DNA from 3 places in the Paenibacillus sp. 1781tsa1 genome. Region 3 is predicted to be linked to each of the others. Evidence: predicted binding sites of a transcription regulator. Region 3 holds the regulator's gene; each other region holds the start of a gene.

Region 1 (10,095 bases), 580 kb from region 3:
GGTCCACATCGACATTGAAAATGTCAGGTGCTTCGCCAGAGGCCAGCTTCACCTTGATCAGGTCACGCCACTGTGCGTCAGGTACGACCTGAAAGTCAATTTTGACACCGGTCTCCTGCTCATATTCCTTGGCCATCGTCTGCATGATGCCTGTACGTGGAATACCGGATTGGCTAGTTCCAAATGTAAGTGTAACCTTACCCGAACCTTCCGTACTTTTCCCAGAGTTGCACCCGGCAAGCAACAGAGTGGAGAGTAGGAGCACACTTGCAAGCGAAAATATAAATCGTTTTCTCATCATTGAACCTCCCTGAATATAAAGAAAATTGTCACTTGCCGAAACGCTTTATGTAAGCGTATTCTTATGTGGATAACTTTACTGTGAACAGCGAATACGCTCAATAGACAAAAACGTTTTGTTGGGTGGACATTTTCGAATGGTGTGACAGATATCATCATAGGACGAGGTGTGTGGGAATTGCGGTATCGATTTGGAACGCTTCAGCAAAGTCTGTTTGCCTATTACTCTGCGGTATTTATTGTCTTTTCGCTCATTGTGGCAGGACTGCTGTACGTTTTTCTGGCGAGTGACATCCGTCATCGAAGTGAAGAACAGCAGAGACAACTGGGGGTATCAATCGTCAGTAATCTGGATCAGGAAGTCGTAAAAATGAACAACTTTTCCATGAATATTGTGTACTCCAATCTGGTCAAAGAACACTTTAGTCACTACTTGGCACCAGCGGAAGAGAGTGAGCAGACACTTACGAGTGATCCGGCATTGTATAAGGATACAACCACACTAATTGATGTCATTCTGGCGATTATCAGCAGCTCCAATACAGCCAAGCAGGCCAATATCTATGATGTGAACGGCAAGATGCTTGGAGCCGGTGCATTCAATGGTCAGCTGTCGGTGGACCTGACTCAGCGACCGTGGTACAAGGAAACCTGGGAGCGGAGTGGCTGGCGGGTGATCCAATTGTTACAGGGGGGAGCATTGCCCATGCCAACAGGTCAGGGGAAGTCAGATCAACCCTACATTTCCCTTACCCGGGTATACAAAGATGGTAATTATGTTAGTCAGGGCGTCGTTGAAATTTTGCAGGATGCCGGAACCCTGTTCCAGCATTTGAATGATTTGCAGGCGAGTAACGAGAATCTTCGCATCTATGTGATGGATGAGCAAAATACACGGCTGTATCCACTTTCACCGGATGGTGAAGATTCTCAGGCAGCCCACTTCGATGATGTGGACTTGATTCAGAATCTTTCATTTCCACCGGATACGATGCAGGAGATCACCGACCCTTTGAATCATTCCAAACAAATGATGACGTACATGACGTCACAGGAGACAGGATGGACCGTTGTTGTCATGCAGTCCAAACAGTCCCTTTTCGCGAGTCTCAACCGGATGGCTGTGATGTTTATCGGTGCTACGTTAGCTACGTTAATGCTGATTCTGGTTCTCTCGTATCTGATTTCCAAAAGGGTCACTTTGCCGCTGCATCGGTTGCAGCGCATTATTCAGAAAACGGGTGAGAACGATCTGGTATCAGGCCAGGATTCGGCGCATTTGTTCAAGCTGGAGCATCCGGGTTCCATCCGGGAGATGGATGAACTGAATGATACATTTATTCGGTTGAATCAGCAGCTCGTGCAATCTTTTCAGGATAGACTGGCGATGAAATCCCAGGAGACAGAGGCGAGATTACTCGCGCTTCAGTCCCAGATGAACCCGCATTTTCTCTACAACAACATCACGAACATTAGCATCATGGCGGAGGAAGGCATGAATGAGCAGATTGTTGCGTTCTGTGGTCATATCGCGTCCATGCTTCGTTATATCTCTACTCCCGGCAAAAACGGGGTTCCACTGTCTCAAGAACTGGATTATTGTGAGCGATATCTGGAGTGTATGAAGATTCGGTTTGAAGATGATCTGCACTACGAGTTTCATATTCCGGAAGAGATGCAGCATATCCAGGTTCCGATGCTGATGGTACAACCACTACTTGAAAATGCCATGAAATATGGACTGGGTGATACCCCTCCGTGGAAACTGAATATTACTGGAGATATGGATGCGGTACAGCAGACCTGGCAGATCCATGTGGAAGACAACGGGCCTGGCATGGAACCCGAGGCACTTGCCAAGATCATGCATTACATCGAACAATCGCAGGAGTGGGAGCGTATGCCTGACCTCGAAATTAACGGGATGGGTCTCAAAAATATATGGGTCCGATTGAAATTATGGTATGGCCCGGCAGCCCGCATGCAGATTACGAACAAGCCTTCCGGCGGTGTCCAGATTACCATAGGTGGTTCCATTGGAAAGGAGCATGACTAACCCATGACAATCAAATATAGGACGATTATTGTGGAAGATGAGGCCCTAATTCGCCGGAATGTCTCGCGCAAATTCAGAGAGCTGGACACCCGGTTCGAGGTGATTGGTGAAGCGAGGAATGGTCAGGAAGCGTTACAGCTCATTGAACATTCCGTACCTGATCTGGTTATAACGGATATACAGATGCCAGTAATGAATGGATTGGAACTTGCCAAACATCTGTACTTTGCCTATCCGCATGTGAAAATTGTCATACTAAGCGGTTATCATGAATTTGAATATGCACGGCAGGCGATCAGTTACAAGGTGGAGGATTATCTGCTCAAACCATTATCGGAAGAACAGCTTCGCACACTGCTGGATGCGATGGAATTAAAGCTTGGGAGTGCTGTGGATTCGCTTGCCCATGTTAGTGCCGTGCTGGATGAGCAGGTGAAGCCAGAGGACATTGCAGAGGCCGTTAAGCTGTATTTGAAGCAGAATTACATGCATGAGATTACACTCCAGGACATGGCGGGACAGATGCATTTTAGTGTGGACTATCTAGGAAAGTGTTTTAAGAAAGTAACGGGGGAGACTCCGCTGAAATATATGACAGGTCTGCGGATTAATGAAGCGAAGCGCATGCTCGTCACCCATGAGAATATGGATATCAAGACGATTGGTGGAGCTGTGGGGTATAGCGACTCCCACTATTTCAGCCGGATCTTCAAAAACAAAACGGGCATGTACCCTAGCGAGTACCGACTGCAATTGCAGGAACGAAAAAAAGCCCTGTCCATGGATGATGAGAACCATGTTGACTTGAGCTGATTACTGGGCAAGAGCTTCTTCGGTTATTTTGCGAATATCAAACGGGGAGCGAATACCTTCATCGATCATGTCGGGGAGAATCTGTTCCAGGAAATACTGCACACAGTGGAGGTCGATATTTTTGATTTTGACCAAGGCATAACGGTACATGACGATAAATTCTTTTTCCGTATTTCCACGTTGGAGTTCGGCAAAGGCTTCGTATACCTGATCCATCTTGTCTGCGACTTCCAGAATCAGTCCTTCGACCGATTGGTCTTTGCCCTCACGCAACTGTCTGCGGAAAATAGGCTGGAACTCTTCAGGAATATTTTCATTGATAAAATGCTCAACCATGCCTTCTTCTACCTTTTGCAGCATCGAACGCAGTTCCAGTGAATAGTGTTTGACCGGCGTTTTGATATCTCCAATGAAGATTTCGCCATAATCATGGCTGCTGGTGATCTCGTATAACTTCTTCCAATCCACGGTGACTCCATGCTGCTCCTCAATATCTGCAAGTGTTTTGGCGTACTGTACCACTTTCCAAGAATGAGCGGAGACGCTGTGTTCTTCGAATTTGAATTTGCCAGGTGTACGAATAATACGTTCAAGATCATTCAATGACCTGAAGTACGTATGGATTCCCATATAAGCGATCATCCTTTGCTGATTGAGTATAGGTGTGAGTATCCATCGACTATACACCAGTTATGTCAACTGTGGATTAACGCGGATAGCGACGAAGGTAAAATGAATTTTAATTCTCTATAGAAGGATGAGAGGATGAAAGGGAACCATTCGAGAGAGTACGCAGCTTATCGATAAACCATAAAAAGCCACGATGTGTGTGACTGAACGTAAGTTCGGCATCCATCGTGGCTTTAATGTGTAGATGTTGTGTTACCTGGCGCTACATAGTTGCTGTTGAATGAAGAATTATGATTTTTTACGTACCGGTGAAGTATACCAGTAAGCCATTCCGACAAAGAGGGCACCACCGATGATATTACCAAGCGTTACCGGAACCATGTTGTGGAACCAGCCTGCCAGTGTAATGGTATCCGGGTGGTTTGGCAACAGCCAAGACAAGGACAGCAAAGTCATATTGGCAACACTGTGCTCATACCCACTTGCAATAAAGGCGTACAGACACCACCAGATGAGCGCAATTTTGGCGATATCCTCTTTCGTGCGAGCAGCCATCCAGATCGCCAGACAGACGAGCCAGTTACAGAGAATGCCGCGGAAGAACAACTCCGATACGGGGGCGGCCATCTTTTTGGCTGAAGCGACGAATAACAGATGTTCAGGCGCAGCCGTTTTGAACAGGCCGCTGCCTACAATAAGCAGGCTGAGCAGGATCGCTCCTAACAAGTTGCCGAGAAAGACGAGTCCCCAGTTTTTCAGTGTATCTTTAACTGTGGTCCGGCCTGCGAGCGTGCTCATGGTGAAAAACATGTTGTTGCCTGTAAATAGTTCCGATCCTGCAAAGATGACCAGCGTGAGGGCGAGTCCGAAGGACATGCCCATCAACATGGTTTGCAGTGGTGACTGCGCCGCAAGGAGCGGAGCACCAATACTGAAGATCAATACGATGCCAAGTCCTACATAGGCACCCGCCATTAAGGCGGCAACCATGTAGCGTGAAAGATTGGAGTTCATCTGATCCCGTTTTTTAACCGCAGCTTCAATAATTCCCTCAACACTTGGTGTATACATCACGGTTCCCCCATTATTTGCATCAATCTATGAACGTTTCAATGGAGCTATATTTCGATCCAGACCTGGCCGTTCTCTACCTTCACCGGATACATCTGCACTTGCCCATTGTCCGGTGCTTGCACAACACCGGTAGTGAGGTCAATTTTCCAATCATACAGCGGATCGTACAGATAATGTCCTGACACGATGCCTTCTGCAAGCGGCCCACCCTTGGGGTGGGGATTGTGATTATCCACAGCGAAGATGGTGCCATCCGATGCACGAAAGACAGCAAGCTGACGGTCCTGAATCTCAACTACTCTTCCGATTCGAGGCAGGAATTCTTCAACTACTCCGGCAGGGAAGTAGGTGGCTGATTGTTTTGTCGTCATCTTAAACCACTCCTTATCTATTTAACATTCTCCAGTATTATTCTTGCAAGCTTGCTTATGGACGAGCCGACACTTCGATACCATGGAACATTTTACTTTGGCCTTCCTCATTGCGAATCGCTTTTTGCCAAGGTTCTTCCACATGCTCAAGTGCGAATTCAATCCGCTGCATCAATGCTTTGCGTTCCTCAAGGTTATCCACGACAACCGAACGAATATGCTCCAGACCCATGCGTTCCACCCACTCCGAAGTCCGTTCCAGGTAGTTACCTGTCTCGCGGTAATATTGCATGATCGCTCCACACAATTCAATCAACTCTTCATCCGTTTTCACTTTGCATAGGGAATCAGCCAGTCTTGCTTTAATACCGCCGTTACCACCGATGAAGATTTCCCAGCCTCCGTCGTTACCAACAATACCGATATCTTTGGTACATGCCTCTGCACAGTTCCGTGGACAACCGTTGACGGCATATTTAAACTTGGCTGGCAGATCGAGGCGTTCAAATTTACGTTCGATGCGAGCGCCCATTGCCATGGAATCCTGTGTACCGAATCGGCAGAATTGGGAGCCGACACATGTTTTGACCGTACGCAGCGATTTGGCGTATGCATAACCTGAAGGCATATCCAGTTCAGCCCACACTTTAGTCAGATCTTCTTTTTTGACACCAATCAAGTCGAGGCGCTGACCGCCGGTAACTTTAACTGCTTTAACATCATATTTGACTGAAACGTCAGCAATGCGTTTGAGATCCGCTGGTGTAGTCACCCCGCCATACATCCGAGGTACAACCGTATAGGTCCCATCTTTTTGAATATTTGCGTTCATGCGTTCGTTAACAAAACGGGATTCCTTCTCATCTTCATGTGTGTCTGGTGCAATCATGCCAAGATAATAGTTGATTGCCGGGCGACACTTCGAACAACCCTCAGGCTGACTCCAACCCAGTACATTCATGACTTCTTTGGTCGTTTGCAATCCCTTTGCACGAATCTCGGCTACAATCTCATCCCGTCCCATGGAAGTACATCCGCATATGCCCTGTTTGGCTCCACTGCTGAAGTTATCACCAAGTACATATTGCAGAATCTGTTCCACAACAGGTTTACATCCCCCGCAAGAGCGGGTTGCACCCGTACAGGCTTTGATTTCATCTACGCTGGTAAGTCCTTGGTTCGTGATGACATCGACAATTGTGCCTTTAGTTACACCGTTACATCCACAGACAATCTCGTCTTCCGCCATCGTTTCTACAGAGGTGGTTTTCTTATGACCGCCGCAGCCTGTCCCCATGAGTGAGCTATACAATTCTTCGGTCATTTTAGTCTGTTGTTTGATCAGTTTCTGCAATTCGGCAGAATCCGTAATGTCACCGAAGAGAACGGCACCGACCATTTTATTATCGCGGAGCAGAATTTTTTTGTAGGTCCGTTTCCAGTCGTCTTTGTGTGAAATGACGGTGTGTTCCGGACTGTCGATGAATTCACCAGTTGAAAAGACGTCCACACCCGAAATTTTCAATTTCGTGGATACTACTGAACCTTCATAAGGAGCCGTCTCTACACCACAGATATGTTTCGCGAGAATCATGCCCTGCTCGAACAATGGGGCAACGAGGCCGTAACATACCCCGCGGTGCTCTGTACATTCCCCAACCGAATACACATTGTCAAGTGAAGTCTGCATATAGTCATTTACGACAATACCCCGGTTCACTTCCATACCGCTTTCGCGAGCTACAGCCGTATTGGGTTTAATGCCGACAGCCATGACAACAAAATCAACATTCAGTACGGAATCATCGGCAAAACGAATTCCTTCAACCCGTTCGCCGCCTAATAATTCGGCAGTCTGAGCACCCATTTTGAAACGGATACCCTGACGTTCAAGTTCCGCCTTCAACATGGCTGAAGCTTGCGGATCAAGCTGACGCTCCATCAGATCTTCCATCAGATGCACTACGGTAACTTCCATGCCGAGTTGTACCAAACCTTTGGCAGCTTCAAGACCCAGCAGTCCGCCCCCGATAACGGCTGCTCTTTTGTACTGTTTAGCAGCGTAGAGCATCACATTACAATCGGCGATATCGCGGAAACCGACTACGCCTTGCTTGTCATGTCCCGGTACGGGGAGAATGAAGGAGCTGGAGCCTGTTGCAATGATAATTTTGTCGTAAGGAACACGAGTGCCATCTTCAGTCAAAACTTCGTGTGTCTCGGCATCGATTCGTGTGACTGTTGTGCCTGTGTGCAGCGTAATACCGTAATCTTCATACCAGTGTAGGTCGTTCAGGACGATGTCGTCGAGCGTTTTGCTTCCTTCCAGTACGTAAGACAACATAATGCGGTTGTAGTTGGGATAGGGCTCTTTGCCAAAAACGGTAATATCAAATCGCGTAGTTAATTTTAGAATTTGTTCAACGGTACTGATTCCTGCCATACCGTTACCAATGATAATGAGGTTCTCTTTTTTTCCGTTCATGTGTGTATGCCTCCTTGAATAGACGCTGTACAGTACCCAAAATTTTAATGGTTTATATTTGAAATTATACAAGGTGTTAACGATAGTTTATGTGATTTAATTCACTAATAAAGATAGTTCAGTCATAAATTCTTTGGTGTGAGCCCCATCACAGAATTTTATTTTTATTTTCAAACAAATAAGAAATACGAACTATTGTTCTTGTTTTGGTTTCGTTGTACTATCAAAAGTGGGCTATGTATGTTCCCTATCTCTTCGAAAGGACGTTTTTGCATCATGATGGGAAGATCCCACCTTATTATCGGGACAGGCGTATCGCTATCTGTGCTGCAGTTGGCTGGTATGCCGGTGACTGCACCGGCAGTTACGGTTGCTCTGATTGGTTCATTATTGCCTGACATCGATGAGCCGAATTCGCTGCTGGTATCGAAAGCCTTGCCTAACAGTCTGATCAGGTTGTTACAGACGATTCTGTTGCCTACAGCTGTCTTCGTGTATTTCTATGTTCATGCCAAACCATGGAACCTGTTGCTTGCGATCCTCATTGCGCTCGTGTCATTCCTGCCTTCGCGTTCGCTTCGCAAAGTGTTGATGTTCGCCATTGGACTCGGTCTGGTGTTCTACGGTCACGCATTTGCCCCCTGGAATCTGATTGCAGGCAGCCTGCTTATGCTGTGCACTACGCTAACGCATAGGGGATTAACGCATACCCTATACGGCACTGCGATATGGGCTGGTTTACTCTACAGTACGACCCAGCAGCAGGGACCGGAGATCTGGGTAGCGGGAGGCACAGCGTATGCGATGCACCTGTTGGCCGATTCATTAACCAATCGTGGCATTCGTCCGTTACCACCGCTCAAATGGCGTATACGGGTGAATCTGATGAGTACAGGAACCAAGCGTGGGGCCGTTGTAGAGAATGTCTGCATTGTGCTTACCCTTATTTTGGCCTGGATTGCATTCTCACCGTTATTTCTTTAATTAAAGCGACAAACGCCAGCCAATTTTTATGGGCTGGCGTTCTTAAATTGAAGATTTTTACATGAACAGAGTGTCTGGTGGTCTCTGACCGGAAATCATTGATGACTAAGCTAAGCACAATTTCAGGAGAGGAGTAAGTTCAGACTTTTGTAGGTGTACCGCTAAGTGTATCGATGTCAGTAGAACCAAATACAAATAAAACAACAAGAATAAGCACAATTAACAGTTCCGCAAACCCGGTTCCGTCAAACTCGGACATGATGTCCACCCCATTTCTTGGCTATTAGGAATTGATCCTCTGTTGAAATGCCTGTATAACATCATTCAGCGTCATATCGCCGCCAGTTTCATCCAGGAATTGTACCAGTTTGTCTGAATTGGAGGGTGTGACCTTTTGAAGTGTTTTATATTGACCAACCAATTCTACAATCAATGTAGCCTCACGAAACAACGTGACAGCATCCACTCTCAACTTTCCGCTCACCAATAACGCTGCTACAATCAGTTCGAGATTTTTCCCTTTGAGGCTTCCGTTAAGGAGGGTATTAGCAGCGTTTGGTTTTTTGTTAGAACCTTTATTTGATTTTCCGTTCCTTCCCACTGCCATAACAGATCCCCCACTGGTTGGTGTTTGGTTATTGATCTTTCATTATCTTATATCTTATGTGGCAGTCTCCATAATGTTCGACCTATTAATCTAGTTGATTAAACCAAAAAAAGAGACATCCCGGTCTGACGGGACATCTCTTTCAGGCATAAATATTTAAGGATTTTCCATTTAACCAAACTACGCATTATCAATAATGGTATTCATCGTTGTCCGATCAAGACCTTTAACCAGTTTAACAATCAGTTCTTTGGCTGCATCGTAGTCATCCGTATGAATGATGGAAGAAGAGGTATGGATATAACGTGCACAAATACCAATAACTGTTGATGGTACACCAATACCGCTCAGGTGAACTTGACCTGCATCAGTACCACCTGGTGAGATGAAATACTGCATTTTAATCTGATTGGATGAAGCCGTATCTTGAACATATTCCACCATTCCGCGATGAGTGAACATACCCGGGTCAAAAATACGAAGTAATGCTCCTTCTCCGATATGTCCAAATGACTGTTTGTCACCTGTCATATCATTCGCTGCGCTACAGTCAAGTGCGAAGAAGATATCAGGCTGAATCAGATTGGCCGCCGTGCGTGCACCGCGAAGCCCCAGTTCTTCCTGAACTGTTGCACCAGCATAAAGTGTGTTAGGCAGTTTTTCCTTATGCAGTGCTTCAACCAATTCAAGTGCAAGACCTACGCCGTAACGATTATCCCACGCTTTGGCCATAATTTTTTTCGGGTTCGCCATCGGCGTGAACTCACAGACTGGC
Region 2 (10,095 bases), 4.4 Mb from region 3:
ATAGTATACTAAAGCGCCGCTCCTTTTAAAAGCATTACGCCAAAAATCCTCCATACCCGTCAGCGGGCAAGGAGGATTGGTTTTGTCATTTGTAGGCTTAGCCTTCGAAGTTGTAAAGCGGTGTGCTGAGGTAACGTTCGCCGTTACTTGGCACGATTACAACAACGCGTTTGCCCGCGCCCAATTGTTTCGCAACCTGAAGACCTGCACGGATCGCTGCACCGGAAGAAATACCGGATAGGATACCCTCTTCCTTCGCTACCTGACGAGCCGTCTCGAATGCATCATCATTCTCAATGTGGATGATCTCATCATAAATTTCCTGGTCGAGGATCTCAGGAATAAAGTTGGCACCAATTCCTTGAATCTTATGAGGTCCTGGTTTGCCGCCTGCGAGAATTGGCGAAGCAGCTGGTTCAACTGCAACAATTTTAATACCAGGGAAAGCTTCTTTCAGCACTTCGCCTGTACCTGTAATTGTTCCGCCTGTACCAATTCCTGCAACGAAAGCATCCAACGTACCACCCACAGATTGAATTGCTTCAACAATCTCAGGGCCAGTCGTTTCACGGTGGATCTTCACGTTGGCTTTATTTTTAAATTGCTCAGCCATGAAATAAGATGGGTTTTCTTTCAGCAGTTCTTCGGCTTTTTTAACAGCACCGTTCATACCTTCAGCTCCAGGTGTAAGCACAAGCTCAGCACCATACGCACGAAGCAAGTTGCGACGCTCCAAGCTCATCGTCTCAGGCATTACAATAACGGACTTGTAGCCTTTGGCTGCAGCCACCATCGCGAGTCCGATTCCCGTGTTACCACTTGTTGCTTCGATAATGGTATCACCTGGTTTCAGCTTGCCTTCTTTTTCCGCTTCTTCCACAATGCTAATTGCGATACGGTCTTTCACGCTTGAACCTGGATTCTGATACTCCAGCTTCACGAATACTTCAGCACTGCCTTCAGGTACGATACGGTTCAGACGAACAAGCGGAGTACCTCCGATGAGTTCTGTTACGTTATTAACTACTTTAGCCATATGAATGCCCTCCTTAGTGGATGAATAAAACTTGAGTCCTGTTAACCTATACTGTGCGGCCGATAGCCTCTGGGATGTTATAGAAGAACTGCGGAAATCCTATTGCTCCCATCCCTTACTGCTAAGATTTCTAGACAGGGTGAAGGTTTCCGAAAGTTTCTTTGTTCATAAGTAAAGCTTTTATATCCGAGTAAACGAGTAGGTATTTATTATTTTCATCTTATCAACGTTAACCCTTATTGTCAATATGAGTACTCAAAAAAATACTCTGCCTTCGGCCCTAAGACCGCAGACAGAGTATTTTTATCAAGATGCAGCAGCGTGATACAATCTTTTCCATTGAAATCAGGAGGCAGGAATCTCGGACAGGATTACGGCTTCATACTTGTTACGCAGCATTTGCTCCACCTGTGGCAAGGGATCTGCCTGACTCAGAGCCAGCTGCATTCGAATCTCCTCACGGACCTCTTCGGCCGATTGCACCTGTTGGTCTTCTTTATCATTGAGTCTGATAATTGCATAACCTTCTTCCACTCGAACCGGACCGGCAATATCGCCTACATCCAGCCCGGCAGCGAGTTGAAGGAGTTCTTTTGGCTGGAATGGATCATTCCGCTCAATCCAGCCCAGCCTGCCACCAGCATCACGAGAGAAGCTGTCTGTCGATTGCCTGCGGGCAGCTTCTTCAAAGTCTTCCCCCTTCTCCAACGCATCCAGTAAGGAATCGGCTTCCTCTTCTTCCTTCACTACGATGATGGACAAGTCATATTTCTCAGGGGAAACGTAATCCTCACGGTGTTCAGTCCAGTAATGCTCAATATCTGCATCCTTGATCTGTATGCCGATCGTTGCGATTTTCTCCAGCAGCAGTCTATAGCCGGCTTCCAATTCAAGTTCCTGTTTCGACAGGCCCAATTGAGACTTCATTTCGTCATAATACGCTTTCTCTGAATCGTACCCATCCATCGCGGCCGCAAGTTCTCTTGCAATCTCTTGGGGAGTGACGATCAGCTTGCGTTCAATTGCTTCGGCGTATACTGCTTTACGGTTTAACATCTGAAGTAATAACTCACTGCCGTAACGTCGTTTTAGCGCATCGGTCCACTCTTTATCCGTGATCACTTCTCCGTTGATCGTCGCTACGGTGCTTCCTTCTTCCGTATTGGCATCATGGGATGCATCTGCCTCGTCTTTGCCCTGTCTGAGACCATGCATAGCCATCACCGTACCCATGACCAGCATGCCCAGCGTCAAGACAATGACAGCCGTCCACAACCCTTTTTCCTGTCTTGTCATTCCGCATCCCGTCCCCGCATAGATCAGTTCTTGGCTTGCTCTAGGATGGTCTCAAGTTGTTCTTTGTTAAAGTCATAGGCTTCATTACAGAATTGGCAAACGACTTCAGCTCGGCCCTCTTCTTCAATTAATTGCTCCATCTCCGTTTGGCCCAGACTGATTAGCGTCTTCTCTACCCGCTCACGTGAACACTCACAGCTAAAATGAATATCCAATCCTTCCATCACTTGTACATCTGGCAACAATCGGCGAAGCAACTCTTCCAATTCAAGCCCCTGCTCCAGTAACGTCGTCACTGGCGGCAACGTACTGATGGCGTTTTCGATCGCCGTGATCTCTTGATCTGTCAATCCCGGCAACAGTTGCATAATGAATCCGCCTGCGACAATAACTGAATTATCTGTATCAACGAGCACACCAACGCCTACAGCAGAAGGTGTTTGCTCCGATTGAGCAAAGTAGTACGTGAAGTCTTCACCCAGTTCTCCTGAAATAATAGGCACACTGCCACGATATGGCTCTTTCAATCCCAGATCCTTCGTTATGTTAATGAAACCTTCCGTTCCAACCGCGCCGGCAACGTCCAGTTTCCCCACACTATTGCTTGGCAGATGTACATGCGGATTAGAAACATATCCTCGTACTTCGCCTTTGGCATTGGCATCGGCTACAATCTGTCCGATTGGCCCATCGCCGTTGACTTGTACCGTTAACTTCTCTTCACCTTTGAGCATTGCACCCATAATGGCTGCTGTTGTAACCGTACGCCCCATGGCAGCTGTAGCCGTGGGAAACGTATCATGTCTTCTGCGTAGTTCCTCAACCAGTTCTGTAGTTTGGACAGCAAAGGCTCTTACCTTTCCATTCATTGCTGTACCACGAATTAACCGGTCATGCTTGTTGTTGTTTTCCAAGTCATTCAGCCTCCTTTGGCGTATCGCCATAATAGTCGTAACACAGAAAAAACGGCACAACACTTAAGCTGTAATCTCAGCCCGCTGTATGCCGTCTCTATGCTCACCTTTCCCGGTTCCGCTCATATATAATACGCAGCCCTTCAAGCGTAAGCAGCGGATCAACTTCCTCTATACTACGGGTTTCTTCTGCGATAAGTGTAGCGAGACCACCCGTCGCGATAACTCTGGGCTTCGCACCCATCTCCTCGCGAATGCGTTCTACAATACCGTCTACCTGCCCTGCATAGCCAAATATAATACCTGCTTGCATGGCATGAATAGTATTACGGCCAATGACCTTTTTAGGTTTCTCCAGCTCTATACGCGGCAGCTTGGATGCCCGCTCATAGAGCGCTTCAGTGGCGATCTGAATGCCAGGTACAATAGCTCCCCCCAGGTAGTGACCTTTCTCGTCAATACAGTCAAAAGTCGTTGCGGTACCGAAATCGACCACAACGAGAGGGCCGCCATATTTCTCAACGGCTGCCACTGCATTAACAATACGATCTGCACCCACTTCACGAGGGTTCTCGTATCGCAGGTTCAAGCCAGTTTTGATGCCAGGCCCGACGAGTAAAGCTTTTTTGCCTACATATTTCTCACACATCGCTTCGATGACATTCACCAGTGGCGGAACCACAGATGAGATGATGACACCTTCGATGTCACTTGCCCTGATGCCGGACATATGAAATAAATTATAAATCAATACGCCGTATTCATCCACTGTTGACTGACGGGATGTACTCAGACGAAAGTGGTGCAGCAATTCCCGGCCTTGATATACACCGAGCACCATATTGCTGTTCCCCACGTCTACAACTAGAATCAAAGGGGTTCACCCCTCTTTCTTTTCATTTAAATCCAGGCTGATATCCAGGCTCTCAAAAGAATAGGTTAACCTGCCAACCGAAATTACATCCACACCACTCTCTGCAATACCACGAATGGTCTGGAGGGATACGTTACCGGATGCTTCAACCTTCACATGAGGAGCCTGTTCACGTATAAGCTCAACCGCTTCACGCATCCGCTCTGGATGCATGTTATCCAGCATAATGATATCTGCCCCGGCTTGCAAGGCTTCTCTCACCTGCTCCAGATTTTCAGTCTCCACTTCAATTGTCATCGTATGTGGAATAACAGTTCTGGCACGCTGTACCGCCTCGGTGATTCCGCCTGCACCCTTGATGTGGTTATCCTTAATCATAACAGCATCGTACAGTCCAAATCGATGATTCGCTCCGCCACCCACGCGCACTGCGTATTTCTCAAGTAATCGGTGACCCGGCGTTGTCTTACGTGTATCCACGAGCCTGGTCTCAAGACCATCCAGCACATCTACGTAGGCACGCGTACGCGTAGCAATTCCGGACATACGTTGCAGCAAATTGAGTGCCAAACGTTCCCCCGTAAGCAGTGAATGTGTACTTCCCTCTACCTCGGCCAAAATCGTGCCGTGGGTAACCTTGTCTCCGTCTGTTACCTTGGGTGTAAATACAAGATCGGGATCAACGACCTGAAATACCAGCTCAGCCACAGTCATGCCTGCAATAATACCATTGTCTTTGGCGTGTATAATGGCCTTGGATTGGTTGCCTGCTGGGATCGTCACACTCGTTGTAACGTCGCCTGCACCAACATCTTCACGAAGCCAGTTTTTGATTGATTCGATAAGCCCTTCATTATATCCGTTCAGTATCATGACATCAATTCCTCCACAATCGCTTGTTCTCGCTGCTGCAGACTATGCTTCTGCCACACGTTATCATCACGTGCCGGGAAATCCTCACGATAGTGAGCCCCCCGACTCTCCTCGCGGTGTAATGCTCCGCTTGTAACTAACCAGGCACAGGTCAGAAGATTGGCATACTCCAGCTCTTCCTTATGAGTGAGTGTCTGATCAAAAAATTGCAATTCCTGTTGCAACTTGTCCATGGCCTTCTGCAGGTCCTCACCTTTCCGGCGCAAGCCTACCTGACGAACCATCATTTTCTGTAATCGTAAGCGTCTTTCGGATATCGGCTTTTGCTCTTCCATGATCTTGTTGATCTTGCTATTCATGGTTCCAGATGAAGGCGCACCCGCTCTTACTTGTAATGAACCAAGCTGAGGAAGAGATTGAATACGATCAACAATTCTCCGCCCAAATACAATCGCTTCTGATAAAGAGTTGCTTGCCAGGCGGTTAGCTCCATGTACTCCTGTAGAAGACACCTCGCCACAAGCAAATAATCGAGAGATGCTGCTCTCTCCACTCAAATCCGTTTTCACTCCACCCATCATGTAATGGGCAGCAGGTGCAACGGGAATCCAGTCCGTTGTCATGTCTAATCCATAACGCATACAAGTCTCATATATGGTAGGGAACCGATGCTTGATCATCTCTGGCTGTTCATGCGTAATGTCCAAATACACAAAGGTACTGTTGGTGGACTCCATCTCACTAACAATCGCTCGTGCCACGATATCGCGTGGTGCTAGTTCAAGCTGGGCATGATAACGATCCATGAAGCGTTCGCCCTTCACATTGCGCAGATATGCTCCTTCGCCGCGTACTGCTTCTGACACAAGAAAACGCGGGGCCCCCGGGTAACAAAGAGAGGTGGGATGAAATTGGATGAATTCCATGTCACGCACGATAGCACCAGCCCGATAAGCCATCGCTACACCATCGGCAGTAGCTACGTCGGGGTTCGTTGTGTATCGGTATAATTGTCCTGCCCCACCAGAGCAAAGAACGGTTGCCTGTGCCTTCACGAATACTTGCGATCCGTCATCCTTCTGAACCAGTGCGCCAATGCATTCCCCTCGCTCTGTAATCAGGTCAACAACAAAATGCTCATCCCATACTTCAATCCCAGGATGCTCATTCACTTCGACAGCAAGTGCACGTACAATCTCATATCCCGTGGCATCCCCGTTGGCATGCAAAATACGGCGGTGGCTATGCGCACCTTCCTGCGTCAATGCCAACTCGCCGTTCTCCAGATCAAACAAAGTACCTAAACGAATCAGTTCCTTCACTCCGTCCGGACCCTCATTCACCAATACCTCTACCGCCTCGGAGCGGCATAAGCCCGCTCCTGCAACAAGTGTGTCCTGCAAGTGGTATGCAGGTGAATCATCCTCAGCAATAACCGCAGCGATTCCTCCCTGCGCATATCTGGTGTTACTTTCAAGTAATGACTTCTTCGTGATCATTAATACACGTTGTTGTTCACTTGCCTTAATGGCAGTAAACAAACCAGCAATCCCTGAGCCTATAACCAATACATCCGTCTCTACCATGGGTAGCGCAGACAGATCAAAATCAACTAAATATTGCGGTATCATGTTATTCACCTGTCTTGGAGCAAGAGTAGCGCATCCTATTTTACCAACAACATGCGCTCTAGTGATTCTCTGGCTTTGTCGGCAACAGCCGGTGGCACGTAGATTTGCGGCTTCATCGTTTCCAGGCATTTCACCAGTTTCTTCAAGTTGTTCACCTTCATATTGGGACATACAAGAAACTTGGTAGCAAAGTGGAACTGTTTATCCGGACTATCCAGACGAAGCTGATATCCTGTACCATCTTCGGTACCTACGATAAATTCCTTCGCTGATGAATTTTTGCAATACTCCAGAATAGCTGTTGTGCTACCTACAAAATCACCCATCTCTACAACCTCAGGTCGACACTCTGGATGAACAACAAACTCTGCATTTGGATGCTTGGCTCGCATTTCCACCACATCTTTGACTGTGAGCATATCATGCGTGTTGCAGTAACCTTCCCAGATAATCATTTTCTTGTCTGTATGCTGCTGCACATAATGTCCCAAATTTTTATCAGGTACCCAGATAATTTCGTCGGAATCCACTGATTGAATAACCCGAACCGCATTCGCTGAAGTACAACAGATGTCAGTCTCAGCCTTAATCTCAGCCGAGGAATTGATATAAGTAACAACCTTGGCGTTAGGGTGTTGTGCTTTCAATCTGCGTAGTCCATCCACGTTCACCATATCTGCCATCGGGCAGCCCGCACGTTCATCCGGAATAATAACTGTTTTGTTCGGCGCCAAAATTTTAGCGCTTTCACCCATAAAATGAACACCACAGAAAACAATCACATCGGCATCTGTTTGTGCTGCCTTCTGGGCTAACAGAAACGAATCTCCGCGGAAGTCAGCAACCTCCTGTACTTCATCACGTTGATAATAATGGGCAAGAATAATGGCATTACGTTCCTTCTTCAATTCCATCAGCCGCTCACGCAGCTCGCGGTTCATCTCAGCCTTGCGCTCTAAAGCCAGAGCTTCCACCTGTGATCCTCTCCTTTATCGGGACAGCGTCATGCGCTGTTTCGTAGGGCTAACCTAAGTCGTTAACTTCGCTTGAGAAACGAATCACAAGCGGTTTAACAACTAATTTACACAACGTTCACGACTCTGTCAATAAATGAAAAAGGCCCAGTACTGCGCCTTAACCACCTGTTTGCTAACTGGTTCGCCATCTAACTCCCGTTTATCTTTATCTATCCTCTTTTAAAATAATGGACAAAAAAAGAGAGCCCGAGGGCTCTCCTGATTTCACCTGCTGTCCTAGCCAGATGTATTATGCATTAAGACGTTGGCTTCGTTCCGCCATCATCCGGGTTATTGTTATTACCTTTTTCCAGATTCGGAGCTTCGTTTGGAATATCTCCGGCTGGTGGCTCAGGCGTTTCATCTTTACCTTGAATACGGACACGCACATCACCGATGTTGTCGATGATTGGCTCTCCGCCTTCAGTTGGTGTGCCTTCACCATCATTGTCGTTCTCTGCTTTTGGAGTTAAGGAACCAGTTTCGATCAATTGCTTGATCTGATCCATTTCCAAAGTCTCTACCTCAAGCAAAGTTTGAGCGATCAGATGCATCTCTTTTGAATGTTTAACAAGCAAGTCCTTACATTTCTCATAACATTCATTGATAAAGCGTTGCATTTCCTGATCAATCTCATACGCAATGGAATCCGAGTAATTCTGTTCATGACCGATATCCCGACCAAGGAATACCTGGCCTTGTGAACTTCCGAATTGCATAGGTCCCAATTTCTCACTCATACCGTATTCCATAACCATGCTGCGAACAATACCTGTCGCTTGCTGGAAGTCACTGTATGCACCAGTACCAATCTCTCCGATGAACAATTCTTCAGCTACACGACCTCCGAGAAGTCCGGTTACTTTATCCAACAGTTCCTGCTTGGTAACCAGCATACGGTCTTCTTTTGGCAACATGATTACATATCCACCCGCACGTCCACGCGGGATAATGGTCACTTTATGTACCATATCAGCATGTTCCAGGAAGTATCCTACAATGGTATGGCCTGCTTCGTGATAAGCAACGATTCGTTTCTCACGATCACTGATGACACGGCTTTTCTTCTCCGTACCAACGATGACACGGTCAATCGCTTCGTCAACTTCTTTCATGGAAATATCTTTACGATTACGACGTGCTGCTAGCAATGCCGCTTCGTTCAAGAGATTCTCCAAATCTGCACCAGAGAAACCTGTTGTACGCTTCGCGATAATATCCATCTTCACATCTTTAGTCAGTGGTTTATTACGGGAATGTACTTTCAGGACAGCTTCACGACCTCTTACATCAGGGCGGTCAACCGTAATTTGACGGTCAAAACGTCCTGGACGCAGCAAGGCAGGGTCCAAAATATCTGCACGGTTCGTTGCAGCTACGATGATAATACCTTCGTTAGCTCCGAAACCGTCCATTTCAACGAGCAACTGGTTGAGTGTTTGCTCACGCTCATCGTGACCACCACCAAGACCAGCACCACGCTGACGTCCTACAGCATCAATCTCATCGATAAAGATGATACATGGCGCATTTTTCTTCGCATTTTCAAACAAATCACGTACACGTGATGCACCGACACCGACAAACATTTCAACGAAGTCGGAACCTGAAATACTAAAGAATGGTACACCCGCTTCACCGGCTACGGCACGAGCGAGCAACGTTTTACCTGTACCTGGAGGACCTACGAGCAATACGCCCTTAGGAATCCGTGCACCTACTGCTGCGAATTTACGAGGGTCCTTGAGGAAGTCTACAACCTCAACAAGTTCCTGTTTCTCTTCGTCAGCACCCGCAACATCTTCAAATGTAACCCGCTTCTTCTCTTCGTTATAGAGACGAGCACGGCTTTTACCAAAGTTCATTACTTTACCGCCGCCGCCTTGAGCCTGATTAAACAGGAAGAAGAACAGCAGGAACATAATGATCAAAGGAATAAAGGAAGTCAGCAACGTCAACCAGATGCTGTCACCTTTCATTGGCTCCTGATGATATTGGAAATTGTTAGTTTCACTTGCAGCTACAAGCTCACTAATTGCCTCATCCGTAGGAGGAATATACGTTGAGAAATTTTCTGATTTGGCGCCATCAGGTGCCTTCTTGTATTGACCGGTCACGAGATACGTTTGACCGTTGAATTGAACCGTCAATTCAGAGACATTGTTGGCTTTGATCGCTGCACGCAACTGATCATATCTAGGATTATCGGTGGCTTCGCCGCCATTGCTGACGAACTGGACTATCCCCACCACAACTAAAAAAAGAATCAAATAAAAACCAGAATTCCGGATGAACCGATTCATCCCCTACCTCCTCTCGAGACACTTTAATTATTTTAACATAGCCCGACATGGCTTCTCAACAGAAGCCATGAACAGCTCAAGGCTTGGGTCGGGCAGGATATTAGCTACTATAGACTTCCGGCTTCAAAATCCCGATATAGGGCAGGTTCCGG
Region 3 (10,095 bases):
TAACGATGTGGTGCTTGTTGGACACAACGTAGCTTTTGATTTTCACTTTTTGCAGAATGCTCTTGACCGTTGTGGTTATCTGCCGTTCACTGGCCGTATTCTGGATACCATTGATTTTCTGAAGATTACGTTCCCATCACTGGGTTCTTATCAACTCGGTTATGTGTCTACTGAATTTGGATTTCAACATGATCGCCCTCATCAGGCAGACAGTGACGCACTGGCGACAGCCTATGTGCTGCTCAAGTGTCTGGATGAGTTAAAGGAATTACCGCTCATAACGATTCAGCGGCTCAGTGACCTGTTCGCACCAGAAGACAGTGACTTGGGTTGGTTCTTGGACGGGATGCGCAGTGAGAAGGAAGCAGAGCCGATTCAGGATCTGGACGGACATACCTATTATCGGCAGCTTGCTCTTAATGTAAGTGATTGGACCGATATTGGTGCACCACGTGATGAACGGGAGGGTAACCCCCTCGATGGTGTAAGCTTCGAACAGTTTATGGACCAGGTTCGGGAGAACCTGAAGGATACGTTGGATCATTACGAAGAGCGTGAAGCGCAGACTCAAATGTTCAGCAGTGTAAGGCAAGCCCTGGATGAAGAGAAACATCTCTTGATCGAAGCTGGAACGGGTACCGGTAAATCTCTGGGTTATCTGTTGCCAGCGATTTACGAAAGTGTGAAACAAGAACAGAAAGTCATGGTCAGCACCCATACGATCAATCTGCAGGAGCAATTGAGAGAGCGGGATATTCCAATGCTGACCCAAGTGGTTCCGTTTCCGTTTAAGGCTGCTGTCTTCAAGGGACGTGGACATTACCTGTGCCTGCGCAAATTCGAGCACAAAATCAATAAACGTGAATTCGCCACACCCAAAGAGGATTATTTCACAGCCGCTCAGATGATCGTGTGGCTTACTCAGACCGAAACTGGAGATGATGAGGAGCTTAACCTTAGCGGACGCGGAGGCGACTTCTGGGAGACGGTACAGAGCGAATCTGAGTCCTGTCTGGGAAGATCCTGCCCATGGTTCCGCAAATGTTTCTATCATCGCGCCAAACATGAGGCCGGGTTGTCTGATATCGTAATTACCAATCACTCCAAACTGTTTACGGATGTCAAAGCAGCACATCAGCTGTTGCCAGCCTATGAGAGTCTTGTGATCGATGAGGCCCATCATCTGGAGGATGTAGCTGGTAAACATCTTGGAATGCATATGAAATATTTCACGTTGGTTCATACCCTGACCCGTCTGTTTAAAGACAGTCGTAATGGACAACTGCCTATGCTTCGTTCGCAGTTATCCGGGCATGAAAATTCGGTGCAATGGGGCTCCATGGTGGATCAGATGTTCCCGCTAGCTGTTGAGGTTAAGGAACTGTGGGATCGTATGAGCGATGCCCTGTTCGGTCTTTTGCCTGAACGAAGTGATGCTTCACCGGGAGAGACAGGGCAATTTTCCCTGCGCCTGAAGGCATCTCAGAAACCTGCGAAATGGCAGGAGTTGCAGGATCTGGAGAACCAGATCTATGTGACTCTGGGCGATTTGGTTCGCAAAGGGGACAAATTGCTGCTTGAGGTGAAAGAGGATCAGGATGACTATCAATCGGATAGTCTGATTACGGACATTACAGGATTGCTGAAAGATCTGACCACATTGAAGGAGAATCTGCGATTCTTCATGCGTATGGATGATGCCAAAACGGTGTACTGGATGGAAGCCAGCGGTCAGTTCCGAAGTAAATCTCTTCAACTGTATGCCGTACCTGTAGATGTCAGTGCACAACTGAAGGATTTGTTCTTTGATAAAAAGAAAAGTGTTGTGCTTACATCGGCTACGCTATCTGTAGATAAGTCATTCCAGTTCATGATTGAGCAGCTTGGCTTACAGGAAGCCTCCGAGAATAATCGGCTGTTAACGTCGATGCTGCCGTCACCATTCAATTATCGCGATCAGGCACTTCTAGTGATTCCCCGTGATTTCCCAAGTGTGAAAGGCAGTGTGGGTGATGCGCACTTTGTCAATATGCTGGTGCAATCACTTGCAGAGACCGCAATTTCCACGCGTGGACGCATGATGGTTCTGTTTACTTCATACAAGATGCTGCGACAGGTCTATGATCCGCTGAAGGAGGCACTGTCTGGTAACGACATCTCGTTGTTGGGCCAAGGTGTGGACAGTGGAAGCCGCTCCAAGTTGACTCGCAGGTTCCAGGATGCCAAAGCTACGGTACTCTTGGGCACGAGCAGCTTCTGGGAGGGTGTAGATATCCCGGGAGAAGCACTGACCTGTCTCGCTATTGTGCGCCTGCCTTTCCAGCCGCCGAATCATCCGTTGGTGGAAGCCAAGAGTGAGTTGCTCCAGGAGCAAAAGAAAAATCCATTTATGAAACTGTCTGTGCCGCAAGCGGTCATTCGTTTCAAGCAAGGATTTGGCCGATTGGTGCGTACAGCGAAGGACAGAGGTATTGTCATTGTTTATGATACACGTGTGATTGAAGCGTACTATGGCAAATTCTTTTTATATTCATTACCTGGTCCCAAAATGGAGCATATGCTCACGGAGCAGATGGTTCCACGAATTACCGAGTGGTTAGAAAAACCTGTTAATGAACAAGAATAATGGTTGTTTTGTTCGTTATATCATTGCATGACACGATCATTTGGCGTTAAACTTTATTAGATATTTCCGTATCCGATTAATGCAGTTGCACGTAAGAACTTATAACCTAAATTACAAGGAGCATTCTGTATAAAATGTCACGTCTATCTTGGAGTTTATACAGAATGCTCATCTTTTCATCTATTATTTTATCGTGGCATTGGTAAGGGGGAGCAAGAATGAAATCGGATAAAATTTCGGAAGCGGTGGTACGACGTCTGCCTGTATACTTGCGCTATTTGAACGAGTTGCATCAGCGTGAGGTGGCTACTGTTTCTTCTCAAGAGCTTGGACAGAGGCTGGATCTGAATCCTGCCCAAATTCGAAAAGACCTGGCTTACTTCGGTGATTTTGGTCGAAAAGGGATCGGATATGATGTATCCTATTTGATCGAGAAAATTCGTCACATTCTCAAAATTGATCAGCAAATTAATGTAGCTCTGGTAGGCGCGGGTAACCTCGGACAGGCCTTGTCCAACTACAACGCATATCTGAAAGACAACATGAAGATTGTTGCTGTATTCGATGCATATGGACCGAAGATTGGTAGTCAAATCAACAGTTTGACGGTAAAACCAATGAATGAATTGACGGAAGCGGTTAAGACGGATAACATCCGCATCGGGATTATTACAGTTCCAGATACGGAAGCTCAAAATGTAGCCGATCAGCTTATTGAATCCGGAATCGAAGCAATTCTTAATTTTGCACCAACCATTCTAAAAACACCGCCACATATCCGCATTCACCATGCTGACTTTACAACGGATCTGCTTAGTTTGGCCTATTACTTGGAGACTGGAAAGGACGACGAGGAAGATGACAACAAATAGATGGGTAATTCATAACGGCAAATTTGCTGTAAATGAAGGCACAACATGGAATGTGGTTCATGGATACATGGTTGTTGAGAATGACAAGATTGTGCATATTGGTGAGACATTGCCGGATGGAGACGAAAATTGCACCAAAGTGGATGGAAAAGGATTGTTTTTCCTGCCGGGTCTGATCAATACGCATGGTCATGCAGCGATGTCGTTGCTCAGAGGACACGGAGACGATCTTGCGTTGCAAGTATGGTTGCAGGAAAAAATGTGGCCGATGGAAGCGAAAATGACTTCACAAGACGTATATTGGGGAACTTCGCTATCCGTGCTTGAAATGTTGAAAGGCGGAACTACAGCTTTCCTGGATATGTATGATCACATGGATCAAGTTGCCAAAGTTGTGGAACAATCCGGTGTTAGAGCAGCACTGGCACGTGGTGTAATCGGGTTGTGTTCGGAAGAAGAGCAATTGCGGAAGCTGGAGGAGTCGGCAGCGTTTGCACGTGAGTGGAATGGACAGGCAGATGGTCGCATCACAACCGTAATCTCGCCACACGCACCATATACATGCCCTCCTGACTACATAGAGAAGCTTGTACAGGTCGCGAATGACCTTAACCTTCCTCTGCATACACATATGTCGGAAACGCTGCGTGAAGTGGAGCAGAACGTTACAGACTATGGACTGCGTCCTGTGGCACATCTGGAGAAACTGGGCTTTTTCTCCCGTCCATCCCTGGTTGCACATGCGGTGCATCTGAATGATGAAGAGATTGAAATTTTGGCCCGCCATGATGTGGCTGTATCCCATAACCCGGGAAGTAACCTGAAACTTGCTTCCGGTGTTGCGCGGGTACCTGCGTTGCTGAAAGCAGGAGTTACCGTGTCACTCGGAACAGACGGACCGGCAAGCAACAACAACCTGGATATGTTTGAGGAAATGAGACTGGCTGCATTGATCCACAAAGGTGTGTCTGGTGACCCGACGGCAGTGCCAGCGGGCGAAGCGTTACTACTCGGAACTTCATATGGTGCTAAATCCATCTTCCTGAACAATACCGGAGCGCTTCAGGTAGGCATGAAGGCTGATTTCATCGCCCTGGACATTGAACAGGCACACTTCTACCCACATACAGACCTGATCTCACATACGATCTATTCGGCCTCTGCCAAAGATGTGGAGCATGTATGGGTAGATGGAAAACAAGTGGTCAAACATGGCGAATGTCTGACGCTGGATGAAGAGCGCATTTTGCGTGAGTCTCAATTGGCATTTGATGGTTTGCTTGCTCGTTAATTGCATTGCAGAGCATCATAGGGAAAGGAAGTTCGGCTTTTGAAGAAAAAAAAGAAGTGGATATGGATTTCGCTGCTTGCACTGGTTCTGATTCTGTTTGGGCTTCAGCGTTATTACGTGTATGTCACACAGGACCAGCGTAAGGAAGAAGCGCTCGCCATACAGGCAGCACAGGAGAAACTGGGCATTACATCTTATGATGAACTGCGTAAGTACATCTGGGGAGATAAAGAAGGCTCTGACAACATCTACTGGACCCTGATCGGCAAAAACAAGGATAACCAGGATGTAATGGTCTGGGTTAAATTCGATGCAAACAATCAACCTGCTACAGGTGCTAACGCTGTACACAGTGAACTGCTGCAGAATGGGATGTCCGAAGCACAGATACGCAATCGCTTTAGTTCCGAAGTTCCTGCCGGTGAGATTAAACGAATCATGCCCGGAGTTGTGAATGGAATATATGTGTGGCAAGTGTATTATAAAGACGGTACGCATAACCACTATCGATTTTATCGTTTTAGCAATGGAGAACAGGTGGACTTGGTCTACACACTCCCGAACAGCTAGAACCAATAGAGTAACTTAGCTAGAGAATCATAGAAATGAAAGAACCGGCAGACGGATATCCGACTGAACCGGTTCTTTGTGTTGCCTGTGAACAGTTTTGATTTAAATAGTTAAAATTAATAATTTATTCATATTTTCGCCTTCGAAATTGTATATACGATGTGATATACTCAGATATGTACTCATTGTTACATTCAAAACAAATAAACCTGTCGAAATTTTCGCAGGAGTCAATGTGCACATATTCGTATATACCAATAAGCCAGTAGGTTAGGCCAAAATCTGGGAGGGGTAATTCACTTGAAGCTAAAAGTATTGCCTATTGCTTTAACTGCCGTCATTTCAGCCGTTGTGTTGTTTGGAGGTTGGTTTGTGTATCGTCAGGTGGCTTTGCAGAATCCGATTGAAAAGATGGTTACCCAGTACGATGGAGTCAATGACGTTCAATTAACTATTAACCGCAATGACGTACAATTGAAACTGGATCTGCAACCTGATGTTGATTTGGGCAGACTGGTACAATATATTCACAAAGAAGGACAGACCTTGATTGGAACTCGTTCACTAAAGTTGGATGTTGTGGATCATTCCAGTGAAGCACTGGAAAGTTGGTGGGGTGATGCGATGTTTACCGTAGCTCAGGCGATGGAGAACAAACAGTACACCGAGATTACACCAACGTTGTCGAAGATGGCGACGAATGGGATAAAGGTAAATACAGCGATGGATGACAACAATGTATATGTCAGTCTCAGAGACGGAGATGCCAGCAAGTTTATTATTCTGCCGCGTGTGCCCGGTCAGATAGGAGTGTGGCCTAATGCCTAAGTGGACCAAAGAAATTGCCATTGGATTTGTCCCCGTGTTGATTATTTTTCTTGCTTTTACTGGTGTTAACATTGTTCCGATTCTAATTGCAGCGGTGTTTGTCGGAGCTTTGTTGTTCATGATGCAGATGCGTGGCGGGATTACCGTAGGCGCTGCACAGGAGCGTAAACGGAAGAAAAAAGGTCCGACCAAGCTTACTTTTGAAGAAATTGGTGGTCAGGACAGTGCCAAGCAAGAATTGCGTGAAGCACTAGACTTTCTCATCAAACATGAAGAGATCCGCAAGTTCGGGATTCGCCCGTTAAAAGGGATCTTGCTGACAGGCCCTCCAGGGACAGGTAAAACGTTGATGGCCAAAGCTGCAGCCCATTACACCGATTCTGTCTTCGTAGCTGCATCGGGTAGTGAGTTTGTGGAAATGTATGTTGGTGTGGGTGCCAGCAGAATTCGGGATTTGTTCAAGGATGCGAGAACCCGTGCCACCAAGGAAAATAAAGAAAATGCCATTATATTTATCGATGAGATTGATGTCATCGGGGGTAAACGTGAGGGCGGACAACAGCGTGAGTATGATCAGACGCTGAACCAGCTCTTAACGGAAATGGATGGAATCTATTCTTCCGATACGCCAAGAATACTGGTTATTGCTGCAACGAACCGCAAAGAAATGCTGGATAGCGCCCTGACACGTCCAGGACGTTTTGACCGCCATATTCAAGTGGACTTGCCTGACAAGAAGGGCAGAAAGCATATTCTGGAACTGCATGCGGTGAATAAACCTCTGATGAAAGAAGTTAATCTGGAGAAGACAGCGGAAGAATCGTATGGTTTCTCCGGTGCACAGCTCGAAAGTGTGATGAATGAAGCAGCTATATACGCCATGCGGGATGGGCTGTTACACATAGAACAACGTCACTTGTCTCTGGCTATTGATAAAGTCATGATGGGCGAGAAGACAGACCGTGAGTCCAGTGTGGAAGAGAAGAAAAGGGTTGCCATTCATGAATTGGGACATGCCATTATGGCTGAACTTGTTCGTCCGGGCAGTGTAAGCCAAGTAGCACTTAGTCCGCGTGGACAAGCGCTGGGATATGTGCGTCATAACCCGCAACAGGAACAATTCCTTTATACGAAGCGTTTTCTGGAAGAACAGATTATGATTGCACTCGGAGGAGCAGCTGCGGAGGAAATGTATTACGGTGGACGTTCCACAGGTTCACGCAATGACTTCGATCAAGCAACCAATGTCGTGCAAACGATGATGGCTTCGGGGTTGACTTCACTCGGGATTGTGAACATGGATATGGTCACAACCGAGGAGCTTATGCGAGAGAATAAATTAATACTGCAAGAACTAATGGAACAGACGAAGCGGTTACTTGAAGAACAACGGACAATTTTCGACAATTCACTCGACATCCTCATTCGAGAGGAAGTATTGTCTGGCGAACAATTTCGTTGTCAATTTCGTGACAGTGCCCGTCTACCAGCATAATTTATTTATGCTGGTTATTTTTTTTTACATTTCACTCGTGCTAAGATATTATTATATGTTGGGTCGAAATTTGTAATTTTCGGCGAACAGGGTACAATAGAGAAATAGAGAACCGAAAGGATGGAGCAGAACCATGTTTTTCAAAAAAATAGGAGTTGTCGGCGGCGGTACGATGGGGCAAGGTATTTCCCAGATGCTCGCAGCCAAAGGACTTGATGTGCTTCTCGTGGAGCATACAACACAAAAACTGGATCATGCCTATGACATGATCGAAACGAACCTGGATAAACAATTGGAGAAATGGGCGATTACAAAAGCGGAAAAGAAATTGATTCTTTCCCGTATTACCAAGGTAGCTCATTTAGCTGAACTTGGAACTTGCGACATGGTCATTGAGACAATCTCAGAGGATCTGGATGCGAAAAAAGCAGTATTCAGTCAACTGGACCAAGTTTGCCCAAGCAATGTCATTCTGGCAAGTAATACATCCACGCTGAGTTTGACCGAGCTTGCAAGCTCGACCAAATACCCAGAGCGTGTTATTGGTATGCACTTTATTCACCCGGTATCCCGGGTTGATCTTGTAGAGATTATTCGTGGACTGAAAACTTCGGATTCGACATTCGAGGAGACCAGACGTTTTGTTGAAGAAGTAGCGGACAAAAAAGGAGTCATGATCTATGAATCACCTGGATTTGTAACTTCCCGCTTGATCTGCCTGTTGATTAACGAAGCGTTGCATGTATTACAAGAAGGTGTTGCATCTGCTGAAGACATCGATGATGCAATGCGTATCGGATACAACTTCCAACATGGACCACTCGAAATGGCTGACCGTTTCGGATTGGATTCTGTTGAAGCTGCACTCGAAAGAATGTTCCGTGAATTCGGAGAATTGAAATATCGTCCTTCTACAGTCCTGAAGAAAATGGTGCGTGCAGGACACCTGGGTGTCAAAACAGGCGAAGGATTCTTCAAGTACGACAAGGATGGTGACCGACTGTGAAAGTACTCGTAATTAATGCGGGGAGTTCCTCGCTCAAATATCAACTGTATAACATGACTGACGAATCTGTTCTGGCTAAAGGTTTGGTAGAGCGGATCGGAATGGATTCCTCCATTCTGACACACAAACCGACAGGCCGTGAGGATGTTACAGAAGTTAGTGAAATTTTGGAACACACAACAGCAATCCGTAAAGTCATTGATATTTTGACTGACAAAGAAAATGGCGTACTGGATTCTGTAAGTGAGATTCAAGCTGTTGGACACCGCGTTGTTCATGGTGGTGAAGCATTTAAAGAATCTGCACTGGTAGATGATGCTGCCAAAGCTGAAATTCGTCGTTTGTTCGACTTGGCTCCACTTCATAACCCGGCAGCAATGATGGGTATTCGTGCGGCTGAAGCTAATATGCCTGGTGTGCCACAGGTTATGGTCTTTGATACAGCGTTCCATCAAACGATGCCTGAAAAAGCTTATTTGTATGCCATTCCGCGTGTACTTTACAAAAAATATAAAGTACGTCGTTACGGCGCACATGGTACTTCCCATGATTTCGTAAGCAAAGCTGCTGCTGAGTATCTGGATCGTCCATTGGAAGATCTGAAAATCATCACTTGTCACGTGGGTAACGGTGGGAGTGTAACAGCAGTTAAAGGTGGCGTATCCGTGGATACTTCGATGGGTATGACTCCGCTTGAAGGACTGATGATGGGAACGCGTTCCGGTGACCTTGACCCAGCCATCGTACCTTATGTTATGAACAAGGAAGAACTGAGCGTAAGCGAAGTGAACTCCATGTTGAACAAACACAGTGGATTGCTTGCAATCTCCGGAATCAGCAGTGACATGCGTGAGATTACAGAAGGTATGGAGAATGGAGATGCCAACTCCACGCTTGCTTTTGAAATGTACGAATACCGTCTGCGTAAATACATCGGATCATATGCAGCTGCAATGAATGGTGTAGATGTGATCGTCTTCACAGCTGGTGTAGGTGAGAACTCCGTTGTTCTTCGCCAAAAAGTATGTGAGCAGCTTACGTATCTTGGCGTTGAGCTGGACGAAGCCCTGAACGCAGTCCGTTCTGGTGAGCCACGTCGCATCACAACAGCGAACTCGAAAGTTGATGTTCTCGTTGTTCCAACGAATGAAGAATTGGTCATTGCTCGCGATACGCATCGAATCGTATTGAATTCTCAGTAATCTAACTGTAAAGTAAATATAGAATGGCAAGGAAGTGCAGAGGACAGGCAACAGCCTGTCCGCTGCATTTTCAAATTTCAGGAATCAAGGGGAGATATGGCATGGATACGAATTGTGTAATTCGTAATGTGAACGAGCATGTGGGCGAGACCGTAACGATCGGTGCCTGGATTAACAACAAACGTTCCAGCGGCAAAATTCAGTT

Evidence for each region. The regulator Rex, encoded in region 3, represses fermentation and respiration genes when NADH is low (regulators of the CRP and FNR family bind a similar motif). The targets are predictions, from matches to a motif close to TTGTGAAATATTTCACAA.
Region 1: nirB (nitrite reductase large subunit NirB) is a predicted target of Rex. The motif match lies at 7,819-7,836, and genes of this name have one in related genera.
Region 2: nadA (quinolinate synthase NadA) is a predicted target of Rex. The motif match lies at 7,671-7,688, and genes of this name have one in related genera.

What each region holds. Positions count from the first base shown of each region.
Region 1 is NZ_JAMYWY010000001.1:5,018,702-5,028,796, reverse strand. Features, by position in the region: gene NKT06_RS22695 (ABC transporter substrate-binding protein) at 1-301, opposite strand, end outside; gene NKT06_RS22690 (sensor histidine kinase) at 479-2,356, shown strand; gene NKT06_RS22685 (response regulator transcription factor) at 2,360-3,169, shown strand; gene NKT06_RS22680 (YfbR-like 5'-deoxynucleotidase) at 3,170-3,799, opposite strand; gene NKT06_RS22675 (formate/nitrite transporter family protein) at 4,088-4,870, opposite strand; gene nirD (nitrite reductase small subunit NirD) at 4,918-5,244, opposite strand; gene nirB (nitrite reductase large subunit NirB) at 5,300-7,729, opposite strand; gene NKT06_RS22660 (metal-dependent hydrolase) at 8,006-8,713, shown strand; gene NKT06_RS22655 (hypothetical protein) at 8,997-9,320, opposite strand; gene NKT06_RS22650 (M42 family metallopeptidase) at 9,501-10,095, opposite strand, start outside.
Region 2 is NZ_JAMYWY010000001.1:63,828-73,922, reverse strand. Features, by position in the region: gene cysK (cysteine synthase A) at 98-1,036, opposite strand; gene NKT06_RS00340 (peptidyl-prolyl cis-trans isomerase) at 1,382-2,332, opposite strand; gene hslO (Hsp33 family molecular chaperone HslO) at 2,356-3,276, opposite strand; gene NKT06_RS00330 (type III pantothenate kinase) at 3,350-4,120, opposite strand; gene nadC (carboxylating nicotinate-nucleotide diphosphorylase) at 4,127-4,993, opposite strand; gene nadB (L-aspartate oxidase) at 4,990-6,624, opposite strand; gene nadA (quinolinate synthase NadA) at 6,660-7,598, opposite strand; gene ftsH (ATP-dependent zinc metalloprotease FtsH) at 7,898-9,943, opposite strand; gene hpt (hypoxanthine phosphoribosyltransferase) at 10,044-10,095, opposite strand, start outside.
Region 3 is NZ_JAMYWY010000001.1:4,440,895-4,450,989, reverse strand. Features, by position in the region: gene dinG (ATP-dependent DNA helicase DinG) at 1-2,626, shown strand, start outside; gene NKT06_RS19985 (redox-sensing transcriptional repressor Rex) at 2,845-3,498, shown strand; gene NKT06_RS19980 (amidohydrolase) at 3,485-4,789, shown strand; gene NKT06_RS19975 (cell wall elongation regulator TseB-like domain-containing protein) at 4,829-5,359, shown strand; gene NKT06_RS19970 (hypothetical protein) at 5,660-6,187, shown strand; gene NKT06_RS19965 (AAA family ATPase) at 6,180-7,682, shown strand; gene NKT06_RS19960 (3-hydroxyacyl-CoA dehydrogenase family protein) at 7,816-8,688, shown strand; gene NKT06_RS19955 (acetate/propionate family kinase) at 8,685-9,890, shown strand; gene asnS (asparagine--tRNA ligase) at 9,992-10,095, shown strand, end outside.